Regions from separate parts of the Collinsella sp. CLA-ER-H10 genome, predicted to be linked through region 1. Evidence: riboswitches for the same ligand, from Rfam matches in the RefSeq annotation. Region 1 holds a riboswitch; the other holds the start of a gene.

Region 1 (11,620 bases):
AGGGCGGCCACATCTACATCAGCGACTCCGTTGTCAAGGCCATAGCCCGCTATGTCGAGAACGGCGACGGCCCCATCCCCTACAGCGAAAACCAAGATGGCGAGACGAGGCGCGAACCCCAAGGCGAGAACATCGGCATCATCGCCCAGACCAGCGAGGGCGTCACACCCGCAGCCATTTCGATCATCCGCAGCAAGGTAACGGCCGAAGGAGATACAGCGGCAATCTTTGCCCGTGCCATGAGCGCTGACGGCAAGACAATCGGCACCATCAAGATTGAGAACGCCGCCATCCAGACGCCCGAAGGCGGCAAGGTCATTGACTATCGCAAGCTCCGTGACGGCATCTACGAGGCAGGCCAAGCCATCGGCACGGGCGACGCCACGGTCGACTCCCTCTATATCAAAGCAGTCGCCAAAAGTACGACCATCGCACCTCCCGAGGTAGCCAAGCCGGAAGACCCCAAGCCCGACGAGACCAAGCCCGCAGAAAGCAAGCCCGCGGAGTCCAAGCAGAACCCCAAGCCTGAGGGCTCAAAGCCGACCAAGGCCGTTGCGGCTTCAACCACGAAAGCCAAGACTACCGGCGTGCTCGCGGCAACCGGCGACACCTCGGGTGCGGCCATCGTGGCAACCGTCCTTGCGGGAACAGCCGCTATCGCCGCAGGCACCATGGCGAGCCGTAAGCGTTCTTAGACGCCTCTGCGCACATGGCAGCTCCCGCGAAGGCCCCGAGCCCCAGCACCGTTTAACAACGCCACCGCCGAGCTCCCCTCCGGCGGTGGCGTTTTCCATATGCGTCCGCAGGGGATGCACGAGATTGTCTTTGGTCTAGCCCAACCGGCATACGCTGGCGTGCGACAATTGGGGCTGCCGATATCACAACACTGAGAGAAGCCCGTCATGGAAGCGCATCAAAAGCAGATAACCGTTTATTCGAATCATACGGAAAGCGCGCCTGTCATCTACCTTCCTGTGGTCGTGGGCGACGGCAGCGAGGTTTATAAGTGTTGCCGAGAGCTCGACTGTCCGCCATTCGCCCTCGTCACCATTGGCGGGCTCGATTGGAATCGCGAGCTGAGCCCCTGGGCATGCGACGGGACCGTACGCGATGCCGAGCCTTTCGGCGGCCAAGCTGCCGATTTTCTTGATGAGCTGCTGAATCAGATAATCCCCCAGGTCGAGTCGTCGCTTCCTCAGCCGCCCACCTGGCGCGGCATTGCCGGCTACTCGCTCGCGGGCCTCTTCGCACTCTGGTCCCTCTGGCAAACCGACGCCTTTGACCGCGCCGCGAGCGCATCGGGGTCGCTATGGTTTCCCGACTTTGTCGACCGTGCCAGCACGGCCCCTTTTGCCGGCAGCCCGCAAGCCGTCTACCTGTCACTCGGCAAAAAGGAAACCAAGACGCCCAACCGCATGATGCGGCATGTACTCGACGACACACGCGCGATGGAAGCGTTGCTCGTCGAGCGCGGCATTCCAACAACGCTGGAGCTCAACCCCGGCAATCACTTTGCCCAAACCGACTTACGCATGGCCCGCGGCATCCACTGGATACTGACGCATTAAAAATGGTGCCCACACGCATATACGCATGGGCACCATATCTTGTTTTAGCTGAACGCAGCTGCTACTCAGCAGCCTCCTCAAGCTCGGAGACATCAAACTCAAAGTCGTTACCCGGCAGGATGGCGTTGAGCACGATGCCCACCAGTGAGCCCACGGCAATGCCGGACAGCGAAATGGTCACGCCGCCCAGCTCCAACACGATGGCGCCGGCGGTGCTGTACGCGATGCCGAGCGAAAGCACGAGCACCAGCGCGGCAACCAGCACGTTGCGGTTGTTCTGGAAATCGACCTGGTTCTCGATGAGGTTGCGGACGCCCACAGCGCTGATCATGCCGTAGAGCACGAGCGACACACCGCCGATAACGCATGCCGGCATGGCGGCGATGACCGCGGCGAACTTGGGGCAGAACGAAAGCACGATGGCGCAACACGCGGCAATTCGAATTACGCGCGGGTCGAACACGCGCGTCAGGGCGAGCACGCCGGTGTTCTCGCCATACGTAGTGTTGGCCGGAGCGCCAAAGAGCGAAGCCAGAATCGTGGCAAGGCCGTCGCCGAGCAGCGTGCGATGCAGACCGGGATCGGCAATGTAGTTGCGCTCGCAAGTCGAACCGATAGCAGAGATATCGCCGATATGCTCGATCATGGTCGCGAAGGCCAGCGGCATGATGGTGATGATGGCCGTCGTGGCAAGACCGTTATCGAACTGCGGCCCAAAGAGTGCAAACACGGTGTTGTCCCACACGATGGGCAGACCGACCCACGGAGCGGCGGCAACGCCCGAGAAATCAACCTCGCCGAGCGCAGCCGCAACGGCATAGCTCACCACAACGCCCAGCAAAATCGGCACGATCTTGACCATGCCACGGCCCCAGATGTTGCAGATGACGATAACGGCAACGCCAATGACAGCCACAAGCCAGTTGGTCTGGCAGTTAGCAATAGCGGAGCTCGCCAGGATCAGACCGATCGAAATGACGATGGGGCCAGTCACCACCGGCGGGAAGAAACGCATGACACGCTTGGCGCCAAAGGCGCGGAAGAGCGCCGCAAGCACCGGATAAAGCAGGCCGGCGCAAGCAACGCCCAGACAAGCGTAGGGCAAAAGCTCGGTCTCGCCGTTGGGCGCGATTGCGGCATAACCGGCAATAAAGGCAAACGATGAGCCCAAAAATGCCGGCACCTTACCGCACGACAGGAAGTGGAACAGCAGCGTGCCCAAACCGGCAAACAAAAGCGTTGCCGAAACCGAGAGACCGGTGAGCACGGGCACCAGCACGGTGGCGCCAAACATGGCAAACAGGTGCTGCAGACCGAGCAAAAACATGCGCGGGCGGCCGAGCGACGATGCGTCGTAGATGGCATCGCTGGCGGCGGGCGTCGAGGACTGGGACATGAGAGTCCTTTCAAAATGGAAGGGCGCTCGAGCATAGCGGATTACCTGCCCGAACGATACGATCCGAACCATTGTACGCGATGCGCCATGTCTCGCACGCGCCGTCACCTGCGAACGTTACCGCTATTTCCAAACGCGCTCGGCAATACGCTTGACCAGCGCGATCTTTGCCCATTGCTCGTCCTCGGTCAGCTTGTTGCCAATCTCGCAGCTGGCAAAGCCGCACTGCGGAGACAGATACAGGTTCTCGAGCGGAACATACTTTGCAGCCTCGTGAATACGCTCGACGATGGCATCCTCGTCCTCAAGCTCAGCGGCCTTGGTGGTCACCAGGCCCAACACGACCTTCTTGCCAGGGGCAACGTACCTCAACGGCTCAAAACCGCCGGCGCGCGGCGTATCGAACTCCAGGTAAAATGCGTCAACATCCTCGTTTGCGAACAGGTATGGCGCGATGGGGTCATAGCCACCCTCGAAGGCATAGGTAGAGTGGTAGTTACCGCGGCACACATGCGTGTTAATGACCAGGTCGTCGGGCTTGCCCTCGATAGCGGCGTTGTTGAGCGCCACGCCCAGCTCACTCACCTTTTGCAGATCAACCGGGCTCATGCCGGTCTTGGACACAAAGTCGGTATCGCAATAGATGCCCCAGGTGCAGTCATCAAACTGGATGTTGCGGCAGCCTGCAGCGTACAGGTCGGCGATCACCGTACGATAAGCGGCTGCGATGGCGTCGGCAAGTTCCTCATCGGTCTTATAGACAGCGCGCAGGCTCTCCTGCTGGCCATCGCAGCGGTCGAGCGTGACCTCAGAGAACGTCTGGATCGGCGCCGGGATGGTCTGGCGTGCAACGTGGTCCTCGCCCTCAAGTGCCTTGACAAACTTAAAGTGCTCGACGAAGGGGTGGTTCTCGCCGCTGATGGAGCCAGTCACCACGGCGGTATCGGCCGTGGTCTCCTCGTCGTGGAACATATATCCCGTACGCGAGGTGCGACGCTCGACGCCGTTCAGCCCCCACATAAAATCGAGGTGCCAGTAGCTGCGGCGAAACTCGCCATCGGTGATGACCTGCAGGCCGGCGGCCTTCTGCTTTGCCACCAAATCGCGAATAGCATCGTCCTCGACGGCCTTAAGGCCGGAAGCGTCAAGTTTACCCGCGACATAGGCGGCACGGGCATCCTTTACAGCCTGCGGACGAAGAAAACTGCCGACGATATCGGCGCGAAACGGCGCGTTCGGTTGAATCGAAGTGCTCATAGATATCTCCCTTTGCATTGGTTGCTTTACTGGGACAGAGTATGAGCGCTCATATGGCCATCGTAAAATATATGTTTATAACAGTTTTATATAGATGCTTCCTATATCAGTCTGGACTGTCATAAAGAGACTTGAACCGTGCGGAGCACAGCAGCCTAGATATGCTGACGAATCGCGTCGATATAGGCCCGACCGTAGCGCGTGAGCGTCGTGTTCTTGCGCGTAATAATGCCGATCTCCATGTACTCGTCCACGTCGAGCGGAATCGAGATAATGCCGGGGCCGTTGAGCTCGTGGCTGATCACGCCCGAGCATACCGTGTAGCCGTTGAGGCCCATGGCCAAATTGAACAGCGTCGCACGGTCACGCACGCGGATATTCTTGCGACGCTCAAAGGTCGAGGTCAGCTCCTCGGAATAATAAAACGAGTTATAGCTGCCCTGCTCGTAGGACAGGAACGGGTAGTCTTCCAGATCCTCGAGCGTCACGCTGGGGCGGCCCGCCAGCGGATGGTCGGCGCAGACGAAGACATGCGGCGTGGCGCAGAAGAGCCCTTCGAACACGAGCTCGTTGGCCACCAGCATGCGCTCGATGACCTCGCGATTGTGCTCCGACAGATACAGGATGCCCAGCTCGCTTTTCATATGCGCGACATCCTCGATAATCTCGTGGGTCTGCTCCTCGCGCAGGGTAAAGTCGTAGCGCGCGGCATCGAACTCGCGGATCACATCGACAAACGCATTAACGGCAAAGGAATAATGCTGGCAGCTCACACTAAAGTGCGGCACCTGCTCGGACGTACCTTTGTACTTGCCCTCGAGCAGGTCGGCCTGGTCGAGCACCTGGCGCGCGTACCCCAAGAAGGTCTCGCCTTCCTCGGACACAATGACACCCTTGTTGGTGCGCTCAAAGATATGCACACCCATCTCGTTTTCGAGATCGCGGATCGACGCGGTAATCGAAGGCTGCGACACAAAGAGCCGGCGCGAGGCCTCGGTGATGCTGCCGCATTCGGCAACTTTGACGACATATCTGAGTTGCTGGAGCTTCATGGCGCCCTCCCTAGACGTTCGTGACGTCAAAACCCGCCGTGTCCATTTGGCTCATAAACGACGGCATCTCCCCCGTCGCGGCGCAGGCGGCAATCTGATGCAGAGCCCCGGCAACCGCATCATCTGCCGCAGCGCCAATATGCCAGCGTGCGGCAGCCGTGACGGCCTCGTTGGCATTGGCGACTGCAACGGAGTTAGGAACGGCATCGATCATGGGCAAATCGTTATCGGAATCGCCAAATACGGCCACCTCGTCGGGCGTCAGGCCCAAAGCGCGCGCCAGCTCCAGCGCAGCGCAGCCCTTGTCCCAGCCGGTCGGAAGAACGTCGAACAGGCGCACGCGGTTGTTGGGAAACACGAGTGAGAGCTCCGGCACCTCAGCGGCAACACGCTCGCGCAGCTCGGCGAGCTCCTCGCGCGAACGGGCACTCCAGATATTCGCCTTGTATACCGGGGCATCGTCAACGACAGGACGACAGGGAGCCTCTTCGCCCTTGAGCCACGCGTTGCCGCCTGACTTCATGGCGCGACGCACACGCTCGGGATCGCTCGTCACGCAGTGGGCATCGTTATTCCAAAAGTCATCACCCAGACGGTAGACCTTCAAATACGTATCGTCGGTCTCCTGTTCAAAATAATCGGCTAAGCGCATAAGGACATCGTTATCGATTGCGCGCGAAGCGACTACTTCGCCATCGACAAACATCACCTGGCCGTTGCAAAACGCACCGGTCGAGAAGCACTCGGAGCGATTGCGGAACATCCAGCCCATCGCGGACGGCTGACGACCCGAAACCGGCCCAAAGTGCAAACCCGCCGCCTGCATGGCATGAATACCCTCAATGGCGTAGTCGCTGGCGCCGTCATGCCCGGCTGGAATCAGTGTATCGTCCATATCGGTCAGCACAAGTTTAATCATAAGGCCCCCATTCGTATCGGTCCTACCTATTGTAACGACCTGCCAAAATAAACCTGTCCCTTTTTGGCAGGTGCGCTAGTATAGGGAACAACAGATTCGATGCGGGAGTGCCGGCGGTGCAAACCACAAGGCTGAGAGGGCAATGGGCCCAATCCTTTGAACCTGTCAGTTAATGCTGGCGTAGGGAGCATGCCGCCTTTACAGGGGCGCTGTCTATGCACAGCGCCCCTTTTCTATGCCAAGGAGGCATGTGCAGTGATTGATTCGGAACAGCTTAAGCAACATATGGTCAAGGCCGTGGAGGAGATTCGCGCTACCAATCCGATGGCCGGTTCCATCACCAACACGGTGACGATCGACTTTGTCGCCAACGCGCAGCTCGCCGTGGGCGGATCGGCCGCCATGGTCTATCTGCCCGACGAGGGCGAGGCACTCGTTGCCGGCGGCGGCGCCATCTATCTCAACATGGGCACGCTCTTCCCCATTTACGAGCAAACGATTCCCCGCGCGGCCAAGGCGGCACACGACGCCGGTAAGCCCTGGGTGCTCGATCCGGTGGGCCTGGGTATCGGTAGCCTGCGCACCCAGCTGGTCAACGAGCTCAAGCAGTACAAGCCCGCCATCGTGCGCGGCAACGCCTCCGAGATTATCGCGCTCGCCGGCCTGTGGGGTCTTGAGGGCGAGGCGGCCGATCTGAGCCGCGTGCGCGGTGTCGATACCACCGACACGGTCGACGCCGCCCGCGCCGCCGCCGTGGCGCTCGCCCGCTACACCGGCGGCGCCGTGGTCGTCTCGGGCGAAGTCGACCTGATCACCGACGGCACGACGGTGGCCAAGTCTCACGGCGGCAGCCCGCTCATGTCCAAGATCACCGGCTGCGGCTGCTCGCAGGGCGGCGTGCTGGCCGTGTACGCCTGCGCCGCCGACCCGTTTACGGCAGCCGTCTGCGGCACCGCCGTCTACAACGTGGCCGGCACGCGTGCCGCCGCTGTCGCCGACGCCCCGGCAAGCTTTAAGGTCGCCTTTATCGACGAGCTCTACCGCGCAACCGCCCAAGACATCGCCGATAACCGACTCGAGCTCGAGGAGGCATAGGCCATGTCCGAGCCCGCAACCAATGCCGGCATGAACACGCTCGTCGCCGTGGCCATCGCCCCGTGCGGCACCGGCGATGAGCTATCCGCCGAGGTCGCCGAGGTCGTGCGTGTCATTCGCGAGAGCGGCCTGCCCAACCGCACCACCTCCATGTTCACCGAGATCGAGGGCGACTGGGACGAGGTCATGCAGGTCGTGCGCGACGCAACCTTTGTGTTGGCGAGCAAGGGCATCCGCACCGAAGTCGTGCTCAAAGCCGATATTCGACCCGGATTTACCGACACCATGACCGGCAAGCTCGAACGCATGGAAGCGCAGATCAAAAAGCAGGAGGAAGCACGATGAGCATCCGCGACAACCTTGATATCTCGGCCTATCTGGTACTCGGCCCCGAAAACACGCTCGGGCGTCCCGTGGGCGATGTGGTGGCCCAGGCGCTCGACGCCGGCTTTACCTGCATCCAGGTGCGCTCCAAGGTGGCAAGCGCCCGCGAGATCATTGCGCTGACGGGCGACGCCGCGCAGGCAATCGCACAGGCCGGCAAAACCGGTCAGGTTGCCCTGCTGATCGACGACCGCCTGGACTGCGTACTCGCCGCGCGCGAGCAGGGTATTGCTGTCGACGGCGTGCACGTGGGCCAGAGCGATATTCCCGTCGAGGTCTGCCGCAAGCTTCTGGGCCCCGATGCCATCGTGGGCCTTTCGGCCCGCTGCGAGGAGATGCTCGAGTACGTCAAGACCGCCGACATGAGCCTAGTCGACTACCTGGGCATCGGCCCGCTCCACGAGACCGAAACCAAGCGCGACTGCGGACGCGCGGCCGACGGCTCTATCATCACCAAGAGCTTTGAGGACCTGGCCGCCCTCCACGCGGCAAGCCCCGTGCCCATCGTGGTGGGCGGCGGCGTCAAGACAGCCGACTTGCCGCAGCTCAAGGCCACCGGCGTCAACGGCTTCTTTGTGGTGAGCGCCGTCTGCAGCGCCGATGACCCCTACGCCGCCGCCAAGGAGCTCGTCGACACCTGGCAGCAGGCATAGGCATAGGCCGAGTAGCTGGTTCGCAGCCTCATATCTTCAGCAATGGAAAGCGCATCCCAGTTTGGACCCTCCATTCCGGGATGCGCTTTCCGCCGAGATGGCGGCAGCAGCCTCTACCCTGCCAGATATGCCTCCAGTGCCGGCAAGGTCGCCTCCGCATCGCGGCGACCAATCTGGTAGATGCGTTCAAGTTCATCCGGTTCGCGGCACAGCGACGGCACCTTCACCGATTCGCTCGGCCGTACCACAAAGATCTCGCCGGCAGCCTCGCGACGTGCCAGGTCATCGATCGTGGCATTGTAGACCTCATGCCGGTGCTCAAGCGCTGCGACAAACTCCGGATAGTGACGGAACACGCGCCGTAGCATGGGCATCACGCTGTTGGGCTGCTTCACAAAGCCCGCCGGCTGCGTCAGCACCACGATGTTACGGTCATACCCCTGCGCAAACAGCCATGCGCTGGGAATAGAGTCAGCCACGCCACCATCCAGATACTTATGCCCGTCAATAGCAACGGGACGCGTCGCCACAGGAATAGCAGACGACGCCCGGATCCACTCGATATCGCGCTCATCGCCATACGGCAGGTCGTGATAGACGGCCTTGCCCGTCTCGATATCGGTACACACGCACGTAAATCGCATGGGGCAGGCGCGGTACGCCTCCAAGTCGATGGGATCGCGCTCGATAGGCACCTCGTGATAGGCAAAATCGGCATTGAACATATCGCCGGTCCGCAGCCAGCTTGCTACACCCGCATAGCGCTTGTCGGCACAATAGGCCTTGTTATAGCGAATGGCGCGGCCGATCTGGCGCGATTTAAAGTTGTAGCCAAACGCCGCGCCCGCCGAGACACCCACCATATGGTCGCAAGTTAAGCCGTGCTCCATCCATACGTCGAGCACGCCCGCCGTATACATACCGCGGTAGCCGCCTCCCTCGAGCGCGAGCCCCACCGTGTGTGATGTCTCCGGCTGTGTCATGCAACCATCTCCGTTCCCATGCTTTTGAACTCAACAAGTATATCTGTCAACGTATGCCGTCAAAAACGTGTTTATAAGCATTTATCAAACGTTTCCCAATGCATTCCCCATGCCGTACCGCAATGCCCCTAGATGGCCTTAGGCATGAACGCCCTTAAGAACGTTACGGGATAAACATCGCCCGCACCATGCCAACGTCATCGCACACAACGTGAGATAATTCTCAGCAGAATTCACCGATAGCAGAGGGAGTTTGTGATGAAGGTTCTTTTAGTCAACGGTAGCCCCAAGGCAAACGGCAACACCGCTCGCGCGCTTGCCGAAGTCGCCGAGCAATTGCATGCCGAGGGTATCGATACCGAGGTGTTTCAGCTGGGCGCCAAGCCCATTCGCGATTGCATCGGTTGCGGCCAGTGTGGCAAGCTCGATTGCCGCTGCACCTTTGACGACGACGTGGTCAACGAGCTCATCGCTGCAGCCGAGCAGGCAGATGGCTTTGTCTTTGGCTCGCCTGTCTACTACGCGCACCCCAGCGGCCGCATTCTCTCGGCACTCGATCGCGCATTCTATGCAGGCGGACATGCCTTTGAGCACAAACCCGGCGCCGCTGTCGCCGTCGCCCGCCGCGGCGGCACGTCGACCACGTTCGATGTGCTCAACAAGTACTTCACCATTAAGCAAATGCCCGTGGTTGCTTCCACCTACTGGAATAACGTGTTTGGCCGCGTGCCCGGCGACGCCGATGGGGATGCCGAGGGCCTTGCCACCATGCGAAACATCGGCAAAAACATGGCCTGGCTCCTGCGCTGCATCGAGGCAGGACAGGCCGCCGGCATCAACGCACCCGAGGCAGATCGAGCAACGACCAACTTCATTCGATAGAGCAGCGGGACCATGAATATTCAAATCTTCGGGACTAAGAAGTCCTTCGACACCAAGAAGGCCCAGCGCTATTTTAAGGAGCGCCGCATTAAGGTGCAGTTTATCGACCTTAAGGAAAAGGAGATGAGCAAGGGCGAGCTCACGAGCGTGATGCAAGCGGTCGGCGGCATCGACAAGCTGCTCAACCCCAAAGCCAAGGACGAGGAAACGCTCGCGCTCATCCAGCACCTTACCCCCAGTCAGCGCTTCGACAAGCTGCTCGAGAACCAGCAGGTCTTGGCCGAACCCATCGTGCGCAACGGCAAAAAGGCCACCGTCGGTTATTGCCCCGATGTATGGGGAGCCTGGGAGTAGCTTGTGTTATTTGCCGGCGCGTGGGTATAAGAGCAGGCGTTTGGCATAAGATTCAACTGTAAGCCATGTCTAACAAAGGAGGGCACATGCCCAACAAACCCGTGAAGATCATCATGCTTACCGGATACCTCGGTGCCGGCAAGACCACGCTGCTCAACCACATCCTCGCTAACGACGGCGGTATCCGCGCCGCCGTGATCGTCAACGATATCGGCGAGATCAATGTGGACGCCAGCCTTATCGCCGACGGCGGCCTTTCCGAGACCGACGACCTCATCCCACTCACCAACGGCTGCATCTGCTGCACGCTTTCGGATGACCTGGCCAACCAGCTGCAGGGCATCGCCGATTCGGGCAACTTCGATTACATCATCATCGAGGCATCGGGTATTTGCGAGCCCATCCCCATCGCTTACACCATCTCGAGCTTCTGCGACGAGGCCAAGGTGGGCGGCGAGCCCAAGCTCGCGCTCGACAACATCGTGGCCGTGGTCGACTGCGCCCGCATGTACGACGAGTTCAACGGCGGTCGCGACCTGCTGGCAGAGGATATCGACGAGGACGACATCGAGAGCCTGCTCATCCAGCAGATCGAGTTTTGCTCCACGTTGATCCTCAACAAGACCGATACCGTGAGCCCTGAGCAGATCGCCGAGCTCAAGGCTATCGTGCGCAGCCTGCAGAAGGACGCCGTGATCGTCGAGGCCCAAAACGGTGAGGTCCCCATGGAGGAGCTGCTCGATACTGACCGCTTCGACTTTATGCGCGCCTACAACTCCGCCGCCTGGATCGAGGCCATGGAGCATCCCGAGGAGCACGACGACCCCGAGGTGCTCGAGTACGACATCGAGACCTTTGTATACTCGCGCCGCAAGCCGTTTGACCTGCAGAAGTTCACCGATTTTGTTGAGCAGGAGTGGCCCGACGAGGTCATTCGCGTCAAGGGTCCGTTGTGGCAGACCGGCGATCCGAACATGTGCTACATGTTTGAGCAGGCTGGCCACCAGATGCGCCTGATGGAGAACGGCCTGTTTGTCGACTCGGCGCCCGAGGGCGAGAAGCAGAAGATCATCGACG
Region 2 (11,620 bases), on a different contig from region 1:
GCAGGTTCGCGGCGCCCGCGAGGTCGGCGGAGAAGCCCTGATACTTCTCGAGCTTAACCATGCTCTGGCCGACGGACTTGATGATGCGCTCGCCGCCCACGCTGGTGCCGATACCCATGGTGGCCGAGCACAGCAGCATAATCCAGATGGGGATGCCTGCATCGCCGACGCTCGTCTGGCCGCTGGCAAAGGCCACGCCTAAAAAGAGCACGCCGATGAACTTCTGTCCATCCTGCGCGCCGTGCATAAAGCTCATGGCCGCAGCGCTCGCGATCTGAGCGTATTTAAAGAAGACATTGGCACGTCGCCTGTTGGCGGCGGCGAAAAGGATCGAGACGAGCTTGCACAGGACCCAGCCCATGACAAAGCCCAGGCCTATGGAGAGCGCCAGGCCGTAGATGACCTTCATCCACTCGTGGACGTTGACGCTGCTCGCACCGCCGAGGGCGATGGCGGCACCGGTCAGGCCGGCGATAAGGCTGTGGCTTTGCGAGGTGGGGATGCCAAAACGCGACGCTGTGGCGCCGTAGACGACGATGGAGAACAGCGCCGCGCATAGGCAGGCGAGCGCCATGGTGCTGTTTCCGCCAAAGTCGACGATATGTGAGATGGTGTTGGCGACGCTCGCGTTAAAGTGCGTCATGATGAGCACGCCGAGGAAGTTGAATGCGGCGCTCATGAGAATGGCGGCGCGGGCGGGCATGCAACGCGTAGTGACGCAGGTCGCGATGGCGTTGGGCGCGTCGGTCCATCCATTGACGAAGATGGCGCCCAACGCGAGGATCACGGTGACGGCAAGGACTGGGTTCGACACAATTTGGCCGAGGAAGGTTGAGAACGTTACGTCCATATATGGGCTTTCTCGAAGTTTGCAGACACGTTACAAAAACATGATAAATCGTATCACCTCCTGCGGGTCTCTTTACCGAGTTCTGATGGGAGAAGTGAACTTTTTGGCACTAAAATTGAATATTAGCCCTGTTGACCGCGGGTGTTCTTTTTGCTAACACGCCATGCGGACACGTGCGATTACTACGACACTCCAAAACCACAGTCTGTTCGCTTTACAACATGCAAACATGCGTTCGATAATAGGAGGCATGGAATATCGACAGACAGACGGCAAAACTCGGCGCGTGCACAAGCAGTATGTGGACGTCGTGGCCCGCATCCTCGCGGGCGGACAGGTCGTGCCGGTCACCGTCTGCTGGGTCGACGGCCGTTGTTTTACGATCGACGAAATTATCTCGACCACCGGGTTTGGCCTGATGGTCCACGGCATCCGTACGGCAACATATAAGGTGCGTTTTGGCGGGCACGCGACCGAGTTGTATCTGGAGGACCAGACGCGCGAGCGGGCAGACGGCTCGCAGGCACACGTGATGCGTTGGTGGGTCTGGGCCTTTGATCGTACGCTTGAGGGCGAGCGCCGTAGGTAAGGACGTACGGCATTCGGGTACAATGACAGGAATCTTGTCAGCTACTGCGCTGTCGCGGCGCTTTTGAAAGGACGAACCTATGAACGATATCCAGGGCTATCAGAACGGCCCCGTCGAGAGCGGCGCAAGCCGCGCCAAGGAGATGTCGCCGCGCGCGTACAATCTCGCCATGTCTGCCCTGATCTTCTTGGGCTTTTGCGCCATGGGCGCCGGTGCCTACTTTACGAGCACCATGTCGTTTGCGCGCATGATGATGAGCGGCGCCGCCCTGCCGCTGGTCTTTGGCTCGTTTATTTTGACCATCGTCGGCATGGTCATGATGTCGGCCGCCGCCAGCAAGCAGTCCGTGGGCCTGTCCCTTGTGGGCTACGTAATCTTTGCGAGTACCTTTGGCCTGACCGCGTCGTTTGGCCTTGCCAACTACGACCTGCCCACCATCAACACTGCCTTTATCGCCACGGCCGCCATCACCTTTGTCTTTGGCGCCTTGGGCGTGACGTTCCCCAAGTTTTTCCAGCGCGTATATGGCATCGGTTTTGGCATTCTGCTCGCAACTATTCTGGTTGAGATCGTGCTGATGTTCATGGGCGTCTCGCAGACCATCACCGACCTGATCGTGATCGTGGTGTTCGCCGGGTTTATTGGCTATGACACCTATGTTGCCACGACGGTGCCGCCCACACTGCCCAATGCCGTGCTTATGGCCTCTAACCTGTTCGTGGATATTATCAACGTGTTTTTGCGCATTTTGAACATCCTCGGCCGTCGCGATTAAAGCGCGGCATTGCGACGCTTCCTGCCGGACACGGTAAAACGATGCGAAAGGCGGTCCTTCGGGGCCGTCTTTTTTGTGCGCGGCGGGGTATCATGGATGGGAAAAAGCCGATAGCGGCAGCGACAGGAAAGGTGGCCACGTATGGCAGACGTCGACAACAGGAACCGTAACCGCAGGTCCAACCGAGCGGGTCAGCCCAATCCCAAGCGCGAGGCCCGTGCCAAGGCCGCCGAGCGTCACGTGGCAACTGTGTCCGAAGCGTGCGCCAAGGATATCGAGCGTTCGCTTGCCGGTGTTCGCGAGTTTGACGGTATGCCTGCCGGCTTTGTCGCGGCGATGAAGGCCAAGGTTCAGAGTGCTGTGGCCACCGAAGAACAGGTTGCCGAGGACGTCGAGGGCGCGGAGGCTGCCGAGGTCGAGGCAGCTCCTGAGCCCGTCGAGGAGCCTGCCGAGGAAATCGCCGAAGCTGAGTCCGCGCCTGCTGAGGAGCCTGCTGCGTCCCTGCCTGAGGTCACCGTGCTCGATGCCTCCGCCACGCAGGCCATCTTGGACAACGGTCGTGGCTATGCGCAGTTCTGCGACATGGCCGTGCTCGCCTTTGCCTCGTTCACCAACCCGGGCGGTGGCTATATTCAGGGTTATCTGGGCCAGGAGGCCACACTGTGCGCCGATTCGTATCTGTACAACGTTCTCGATAAGCAGCGCAAATGGTACGGCGAGAACCGTCGCCGCAACATCAACTGCGAGCTCTATCGTAACCGCGCCCTAGTGGTGCCTGCGGTGCGCTTCGACCGCAACCACGTGCATGCATACGCCGACGTGATCGTGGCCGCCGCGCCCAACGTTAAGCGCGCCCGCCAGGAGTATCGCGTGAGCGACGATGCTCTGCTGGATGCCCTGCGCGACCGCATTCGCTTTGTGCTTGCCATCTGCGACGAGCTGGGTCGCGAGAAGCTCGTGCTGGGCGCTTGGGGCTGCGACAACAACGGCTTTGACGCCGAGGCCGTGGCCGAGCTCTTCCGCAAGGAGCTCGCGTCGGGCGACTTTAAGGTCAAGCAAGTCTTCTTTGCCGTGCCTTCTACGCGCTGGGATGAGGATTTTGCCAAGTTCGAGCACGTGCTGGCAAACTTCCCCGAGCGCAACGAGGAGTCCTATGCCCAGGTTGCCGCTCGCGCTGCGGCAGCTCGCGCCGCCGAGCAGACCCAGGCTGCTACCGAGGATGATGAGGACGAGGACGATTGGCGCAAGTACCTGTAATTGGTACGTGCTGACAGATAGGTCGAGCCGGCGGGAGAGGCTGCTTCCGTCGGCTTTTTACTGAGCGAGGGGCTTACGATGAAAAACGTTCTATGCTTTGGCGACAGCAACACCTATGGTTACGATCCGGCGGGCATGCGCGACGGCACCGCGGTGCGCTATGCGCAGGATGTGCGCTGGTGCGGCGTGGCCCAACGTGACTTAGGCGAGGGCTGGCATGTAATTGAAGAAGGCCTCAACGGCCGCACGACGGTACGCGACGACATGTGCCATCTGGACACCAATCTTAACGGCATCCGCGCACTTCCGATGCTGCTCGAGGCCCATAAGCCGCTGGACGCCATTGTGATCATGCTGGGCACCAACGACTGTAAGACGGTCTTTAACGTGACAGCTTCCGATATCGCCCGTGGCGCCATGGCGCTGATTCGCGCCGTCCGCGCGTTTCCGTGGACCGACGCTGCGCCTTGTCCGCGCATTCTGCTGATGGCGCCTATCAAGATTAAGCCGCAGATCGCCGACGTATATATGACCGATTTTGACGAGCATTCCGTAGAAGCCTCGGAACATTTTGGTGAGTACTACGCGCATGTGGCTGAGCAGTTTGGCTGCGACTTTTTGAATGCCGCCGACTTTGCCGAGCCGGGCGATATCGACTATCTGCATATGATGCCCGAAAGCCATGAGAGCCTGGGTCACGCCGTGGCAGCCAAGCTCCAAGAGATGCTCGGAGAGTAGCGCGACCCCAAGCCACCACAGAAGTTCCCCTTGTGGTGGCTTGTTTCGTTGCTTTGTCTCGATCTGTAACATCTAGGGTCGATTTTGCCGAGTTACTGTTACAGATCGAGATTTTCTTCTCTGCGGAATTTGAATGTCTCAATCTGTAACAGGTGAGCCGAAAAATGGGCTCTAACTGTTACGGATCGAGATGTTTGTGGGAACCACCGCAAAGGTGCCTGTCCCCTTTGCGGTGGTTTTGGGCTGCAAATCTTAATACTGCCACATGTGATTGACGGGGCCGGAGCCTTTGCCCATGTTCAGGCCGGCGGCGAGAGCGCCGGTTAGGTAGGCCTTGCCGGCGTTGACGGCGTCGGCAAGATCCATGCCCTGGGCCAGCGCGCAGGCGATGGCGGACGAGAGCGTGCAACCGGTGCCATGCGTGTTGCCGGTCTCGATGCGCTTGTGGCGGAACCACGTGGTGAGCGGATCGCCCAGGTGGTTGCCCTCGTCATCGAGCGGCGCGGGCTCTGCTAGCACATCGTTGGCCTCGTTGACAAAATGCCCGCCCTTAACGAGAGACGCGCAGCCAAAGCGGCGGGTGAGAAGCATGGCGGCATTTTGCTGAGTGCGCTCGGAATCGACCTCATAATCGAGCAACGCCATGGCCTCGGGAATATTGGGCGTGATGACGGTCGCCAGTGGGAACAGGCGGCGTGTAAGTGCTTCGGCGGCGTCCTCTGCGATCAGACGAGCACCCGAGGTGGCGACCATGACGGGGTCGACGACGATATTTTGTGCGTCCCAGGCACTCAGACGGTCGGCGATAACCTCGATAATCTCGGCAGAGGAGACCATGCCGATCTTGACGGCACTGGGGCGGATATCGTCAAAAACGGCATCGATTTGCGCCGCGACAATATCCGGGGAGATGTTTTGCACGGCGGTGACACCGAGCGTGTTTTGTGCGGTTATGGCTGTGATGGCCGTCTCGGCATACAGACGGTGCGCCGTGATGGTCTTGATGTCGGCCTGAATGCCGGCACCACCGCTGGAATCTGATCCTGCGATGGATAGAACGGCGGGTACCTTACTGCGATCCATGTTCGCTCCCTTGTTCGGTCGGATTCAAATGGGTCTTCTGCCTGCATTATAAAGTTGCCCGGGCCGGCTGTATGTCGAACCCGGGCGGGTAGTGCAATCTTTACGCAAACGCAAGCAAATGTTCACACGTCAACAATTGACGAACACCTTGTTACCGATTGTGGCTCCGGAGACGCGTTAATCCTCCATGCCAAGATCGATCGTCGTGCCCTCGAACACCTTGTTGACGGTGCGGACGGCGCACATCTTGCCGCACATGGTGCAGGTGCCCTCGGTGGCGGCGGGGGATTCCTCATAGCGCTTCTTGCCCGTAACCGGGTCGAGCGCGCACTTCCACATGGCGTCCCAGTCGAGCTTGCGGCGTGCCTGGCCCATCTTGTCGTCCATGTCGCGGGCGTGCGGCACCTTTTTGGCGATATCGGCGGCATGTGCGGCGATCTTAGTGGCCATGAGGCCGTCGAGCACATCCTGGGCGTTAGGCAGGCATAGGTGCTCTGCCGGCGTCACGTAGCACAGGAAGTCGGCGCCGGAGCTTGCGGAGATGGCGCCGCCGATGGCTGCGGTGATGTGGTCGTAACCCACGCCGATATCGGTCACCAGCGGCCCCAGCACATAGAACGGGGCGTTGTGGCACAGGCGCTTCTGCAGCTTCATGTTGGCGGCGATCTCGTCGAGCGCCATGTGGCCCGGTCCCTCGACCATAACCTGGACGCCGGCGGCCCATGCGCGCTTGCACAGCTTGCCCAGCTCGATCATCTCGGCGGTCTCGGTGGCGTCGTTGGAATCGTAGAGGCAGCCCGGGCGGCAGGAATCGCCGAGCGAAATCGTCACGTCGTACTCGTGGCAAATCTCGAGCAACTCATCGTAGAACTCATAGAACGGGTTCTCGTTGCCGGTGACCTCCATCCAGCCAAACAGCAGCGAGCCGCCGCGGCTGACGATGTTCATAAGGCGGCCGGTCTCCTTAAAGGTTTTGATGACCGATTTATTGATGCCGCAGTGGATGGTCATAAAGTCCACGCCGTCCTCGGCATGCGCGCGCACGACCTCGAGCAGGTCATCCTTGGTAAGCTTGACCAGCGGCTTTTCCATGTAGCCGATGGCGTCGTACATGGGGACGGTGCCCACCATGAGCGGCGTCTCGTCGATGAGCTGCTGGCGGAACTGGCGTGTCTTGCCCGAGTTGGAGAGGTCCATGATGGCGTCGGCGCCAAAGTCCTCGGCGATCTTGACCTTCTTCCATTCCTCGGCGGCGTCGGCCTTGTCGCCCGAGATGCCCAGGTTGACGTTGACCTTGGTGGACAGGCCCTCGCCGACGCCAAAGGCGCGCATGCCCTTTTTGATGTGCACGATGTTGGCGGGGATGGCGATGCGGCCGTCGGCCACGCGCTCGCGGATGTACTCGGGGTCGCGATGCTCGCGCTCGGCGACCTCCTTCATTTGCGGTGTGATCTGCCCGGCGCGGGCGAAGTCGATTTGCGTGACGAGCTTGGGCTCGGTCTGTGTGCTCATTGGCACGGCTCCCTTCGTTGGCATTACCCATATCAGGTTTGCGGGTCAGGGCGGGCGCGCCCAATCTCAGCCTGCCGTCTTGTCCTGCAAGCTCCCCGTTATGTCATGGGCTCAAGTATAGCCTGAATGGGTACGATTGGGCCAACGAGCGTGCCTGTGGGGAGGCGAACATGGAAGACAAGCATCTATATCGAGAGACGCAATGGGATGTATCGGCCGAGGAAAGCCGCGCGCACCATGGCCTTGTCGCGATTGGTTTTGCGGTGCTTGCCGTGCTGGTGATTGCCTTTTGTATCTGGACGTTTGGTGGTCGCGGCGGCGCTGCCTGGGAGTTTGAGGCCGACGATGCCCTGCCGATCATGACAGTGAAGGTCGCGGGCGACAATACCGTTGCCGCGCCGGGCGACTATTGGTATCCGCGCGACGAGTTTGTTCAGCTGCAGCTGAGCGGTGGCTCCATTCCTGGTGAAGAGATCGAGCGCGTGACCTTCGATGCGTCGCTTAAGACGCTGTCGGTCGAGCTCAAAGATCAAGGGGATGTGCCCACGACGATGGATATCGCGCTGACGGAATGGCGCCTGGAGCCCCCATCGGGCGTCAAGGTGTCCGAGGTGGAGCATGTCAAGGTTACTTATCAAGATGGCTCGACGAGCGAGATCGCTAAGGCTGATGGCTTGGCGGAGTAACGGGGTGTTTGGAAACGGCGGGCCTATTGTGCCTGAACGTTCATGAATACCAGGGTGTTTTTGTCTGAAAGCTCGGGAAAGTGGCGATAACCAACGTCGAACGCGGTGAGTTCGCCTACATCCTCGAGCTTGTTTTCTGCCATCCAGCGCACCATGGAGCCGCGTGCCTTTTTGCTGGCGGTCGAGCGCTGGATGGGCTTGCCGTTGCGGATGCCTTCGCCAAAGAGGCATGTGACGGCTGTGGCGTCGCCCGCGAGGTGGGGCAGAACGGCTTTGGCGTATTCCGCGCTGGCGAGGTTGACGATCGTAGCGTTGGAGCCTGCCGGAGCGATAGCCCGTGCGAGCTTGTCGCCCCAAAACGCGTAGAGGTCTCGGGCACCGTCGACGGCAAGCTTCGCGCCCATCTCCAGCCGATACGGTTCAACGGCATGAAAGGGGCGTACGCATCCGTAAAGGCCCGAGAGGATCCAGAGATGGTTTTGTAGCCAGTCGAGCTGCGCGGAATCCATCACCTTGGGCGCCATGCTCTGGTATTGAATGCCGTGATAGGACATGACGGCGGGGGAGAGGTGACGGGCGAGTGCGGGATTGTCGAGATCGCCGTTTTTCAGGATGGGCCTGAACTCATGCAGGGTGTTGAGGCAAGGCCCCAGCAGTTTGTCGCTCACGTTCCAAAGGGCCTGCAGGCCGCCGCTGCCTTCATTCCGCTCGATATCTAGCAGTGCGCGGTGGAGGCGAGCCGTCTCGTGCGCAAAAGGTGGAATGCCCAGGACTTCAAAAGCATCTTGGGCCGCGCGCATTTGCTTGGCGGGCGAAATGATGGCCTGCAGCATGGACTCTCCTCTGCCAAAAAAGGAAGTTGCGGTGGAATACGGTCTGTTTTGGCCGTTTATGGGCCAGTTTAATCTGTATTTCACCGCAACTGATGAAGGGTTGGTTAGGCGCGCTCGAGGAAGGCCTTGTAGCCGCGGTAGGCCTCGTAGATGTCGGCCTTGTTGGCGACCTCCCACAGGGCGTGCATGGACAGGACGGCAACGCCGGAGTCGATGACGTTCATGCCGTACTTGGCCATGATGTAGGCGATGGTGCCGCCGCCGCCCGCGTTGACGCGGCCGAGCTCGCAGGTCTGGAAGTCCACGCCGGCCTCGTCCATGATGTCGCGGACGAGGGCCACGTACTCGGCGTCGGCGTCGTTTGAACCGCCCTTGCCGCGGCTGCCCGTGTACTTGTTGAAGCACAGGCCGCGACCCATGAAGGCGGCGTTCTTGGTCTCGAACTTGCCGGCGTAGCCCGGGTCGAAGCCGGCGGACACGTCGGAGGAAAGCATGCGGCTGCGGGCGAGCGCGCGGCGCAGGGCCAGCGGGCTATCCTCGCCGGCGAGCGTCATGATCTCGGCGACGGTGTTCTCGAAGAAGCGGCTTGTCATGCCGGTGGCACCCACGGAACCGATCTCCTCTTTGTCGACGATGAGTGTGATGCTCGTGCGCTCCACGTTGGCGACGTTAATCTGGGCGAGCATGGACGGATAGGCGCAGACACGGTCGTCGTGGCCATAGCCCAGAATCATGGAGCGGTCGAGGCCCATGTCGCGGGCGGGACCGGCGGGCACGACCTCGATCTCGGCGGAGAGGAAGTCCTCCTCCTCGACGTCATACTGCTCCTTGAGGATGTCCAGGAACATCTGCTTGACGGGCTCCTTGGGAGCGTCCTTGTCGTCCTCGTCAAACTTGACAGGGCGGCCGCCCACGATCACGTCGAGGATCTCGGCGTCGACGGCGTCCTTGGCGGGCTTGGCCATCTGCTCGCTCGAGAGGTGGATCAGCAGGTCGGAGATGGTAAAGACCGGATCGTCCGCCTTGTCGCCGATGTTGATGTCGACGGTGGTGCCGTCCTTTTTGCAGATGACGCCTACGAGTGCGAGCGGGGAGGCCACCCAGTGGTAGCTCTTGACGCCGCCGTAGTAGTGCGTGTCGAGGTAGGCCATGTCGCCGGCCTCGAAGGCGGGGTTCTGCTTAAGGTCCAGGCGCGGCGAGTCCACGTGGGCCCCCAGGATGTTAAAGCCCTGCTCGAGCGGGGCGGTGCCCAGATTGACGAGCATGAGGTCCTTGCCGTGGTTGGCGGCGTACACCTTGTCGCCGGCCTTGAGCGCGCGGCCCTCGGAGATCACGGTCTCCAGATTGACGTAGCCCGCCTCCTCGGCCATCTTGATACCGGTCTTGACGCACAGGCGCTCGGTCTTGTTCTCACTCAAAAACTGCTTATAGCCGCGGCAAAGCTCCTCGAGCTCCTCGATCTGCTGTGGCGTGTACTTTTTCCATGCGCAGGGACGCTCCATGACGCAGGCTCCTTTCGGATCGATCGTGCTGGTTGATGTACCGTGAGCCATCGTATCACGCGCGGGCTCGCGGCGGCGGGGAAGACTGATGTGCAGTGGCCGTGGGGCGGGGAGCGTGTAAACTGGAGTGAGCAAACCGTGCCCAGCCCAAAGCGAGGTATTCAATATGTCTGACAAGCGCCGCACCTTTGCCGTTATCGACGGCAACTCGCTCATGCACCGCGCCTTCCACGCCGTGCCGCCCACCATGAACGCGCCGGACGGTCGTCCCACCAACGCGATCTTTGGCTTTTTGAATATGTTCCTCAAGATGATTGACGCCTTTAATCCCGACGGCGTTGTTGTGGCGTTTGACAAGGGCAAGCCGCGCGTGCGCATGGAGATGCTGCCGCAGTACAAGGCTCAGCGCCCGCCCATGGACCCCGATCTGCACGCGCAGTTTCCCATGATTAAGGAGCTGCTCGCCGCGCTCAACGTGCCGATTTTGCAGTCCGAGGGCTGGGAAGGCGATGACATCCTGGGCACTATGGCGCGCCTGGGCGAGCAGGCCGGCTGTGACATGCTGCTGGTGACCGGTGATCGCGATATGTATCAGCTCGTGACCGAGCACGTCAACGTGGTCTCGACCCGCAAGGGCCTGTCCGACGTGGCGATCATGACGCCCGAGAGCGTGGACGATCTGTATCACGGCATCACGCCGGCGCTCGTGCCCGACTTTTATGGTCTGAAGGGCGACACGTCCGATAACATCCCCGGCGTGCCGGGCATCGGCCCCAAAAAGGCGAGCGCGCTCATTGCGCAGTACGGTAGCCTGGACGAGGTCATCGCACACGCCGACGAGGTCAAGGGCAAGATGGGCGAAAACCTGCGCGCGCACATCGACGACGCGCTGCTGAGCCGTAAGGTGGCGACCATCCGCACCGATGCACCCGTTGAGCTCGATTTTGAGGCGACGTCCTTCCCGGCGTTTTCTGCCGATGAGGTTTCCGCGGCGCTGGGTACGCTCGGTATCACCGCCATGCAGAACCGTTTCTTGGCGCTGATCGGCGGCGAGGACGGGGCTGCTGCCTCCAGTGTGTTTGAGATGCCCGCGATGGTTCGCGCGGCCGCCGGCGATGCTGACGCGCTTGGTGCCGTTGCGGCTGAGGTCTCCCGTGCGATTGGTGCCGGTGAGTGGGTCGCCGCCGTGGTGGACGACGACAAGGAAGAGGGTGCGCTCTTTGGACTGACGCGCACACTGTGGTTGGCGACGTCTAAGGGCCTGTTCGCGCTCGAGGAGGGCGACAGCGGTGCGGCGGCTGAGGTTGAGGGCTTCAACTTCGTTCACGGCGTGATTGCCGGCGTGCTCGCGCGTCTGTTTATGGAGGGCCGTGTGGCGAGCCCAGATATGAAGGCGCTGTTGCACGAGCTTTCGCCCATCGATTCTTCGGAGCCCGAGCTCATGGATCCGCTCGCTGCCGATTCCACGCGTATCTTCGATACCGTGGTCGCTGCCTATCTGCTGGATTCCGATCGCTCCGAGTTCGATGAGGCATATCTTGCCGATACGTATCTGCAGATGGCGCTGCCTGCGGCGCGCGGCGCAGAGGGTGCCGGTGAGGACGCTCCGGCGCCCGCCGCTCGCACGGCGGCCTTGACGCTGGCGCTGGTCGCACCGCTGCGCGAGTGCATGGCCCGTGAGAATGCCGCCAACGTGTTCGATGGCATCGAGATGCCGCTCGTTCCGGTGCTTGCCAAGATGGAGCGCGCGGGCATGCTCGTGGATCCCGACCGCCTGCGTAATCTGTCCGAGGGC

What was found. Region 1 has a riboswitch for thiamine pyrophosphate ahead of thiM (hydroxyethylthiazole kinase). Riboswitches for the same ligand answer to the same signal wherever they lie in the genome.
Region 2: linked by a shared signal. The riboswitch ahead of thiC (phosphomethylpyrimidine synthase ThiC) and the one ahead of thiM (hydroxyethylthiazole kinase) in region 1 are both predicted to bind thiamine pyrophosphate.

Annotation. Positions count from the first base shown of each region.
Region 1 is NZ_JBBNLM010000018.1:11,689-23,308, reverse strand. It holds gene AAAX36_RS07720 (hypothetical protein) at 1-695, shown strand, start outside; gene AAAX36_RS07715 (alpha/beta hydrolase-fold protein) at 903-1,568, shown strand; gene AAAX36_RS07710 (uracil-xanthine permease family protein) at 1,630-2,964, opposite strand; gene AAAX36_RS07705 (5-methyltetrahydropteroyltriglutamate--homocysteine S-methyltransferase) at 3,088-4,221, opposite strand; gene AAAX36_RS07700 (LysR family transcriptional regulator) at 4,377-5,273, opposite strand; gene AAAX36_RS07695 (HAD family hydrolase) at 5,284-6,192, opposite strand; TPP riboswitch at 6,286-6,396, shown strand; gene thiM (hydroxyethylthiazole kinase) at 6,448-7,287, shown strand; gene AAAX36_RS07685 (thiamine-binding protein) at 7,291-7,632, shown strand; gene AAAX36_RS07680 (thiamine phosphate synthase) at 7,629-8,324, shown strand; gene AAAX36_RS07675 (patatin family protein) at 8,438-9,307, opposite strand; gene AAAX36_RS07670 (flavodoxin family protein) at 9,566-10,189, shown strand; gene AAAX36_RS07665 (ArsC/Spx/MgsR family protein) at 10,202-10,543, shown strand; gene AAAX36_RS07660 (GTP-binding protein) at 10,630-11,620, shown strand, end outside.
Region 2 is NZ_JBBNLM010000001.1:199,972-211,591, forward strand. It holds gene AAAX36_RS00925 (inorganic phosphate transporter) at 1-850, opposite strand, end outside; gene AAAX36_RS00930 (hypothetical protein) at 1,101-1,439, shown strand; gene AAAX36_RS00935 (Bax inhibitor-1 family protein) at 1,519-2,214, shown strand; gene AAAX36_RS00940 (TIGR02452 family protein) at 2,356-3,471, shown strand; gene AAAX36_RS00945 (SGNH/GDSL hydrolase family protein) at 3,550-4,209, shown strand; gene thiD (bifunctional hydroxymethylpyrimidine kinase/phosphomethylpyrimidine kinase) at 4,462-5,292, opposite strand; gene thiC (phosphomethylpyrimidine synthase ThiC) at 5,470-6,804, opposite strand; TPP riboswitch at 6,796-6,912, opposite strand; gene AAAX36_RS00960 (hypothetical protein) at 6,975-7,490, shown strand; gene AAAX36_RS00965 (YaaA family protein) at 7,514-8,323, opposite strand; gene AAAX36_RS00970 (aminopeptidase) at 8,428-9,825, opposite strand; gene polA (DNA polymerase I) at 9,992-11,620, shown strand, end outside.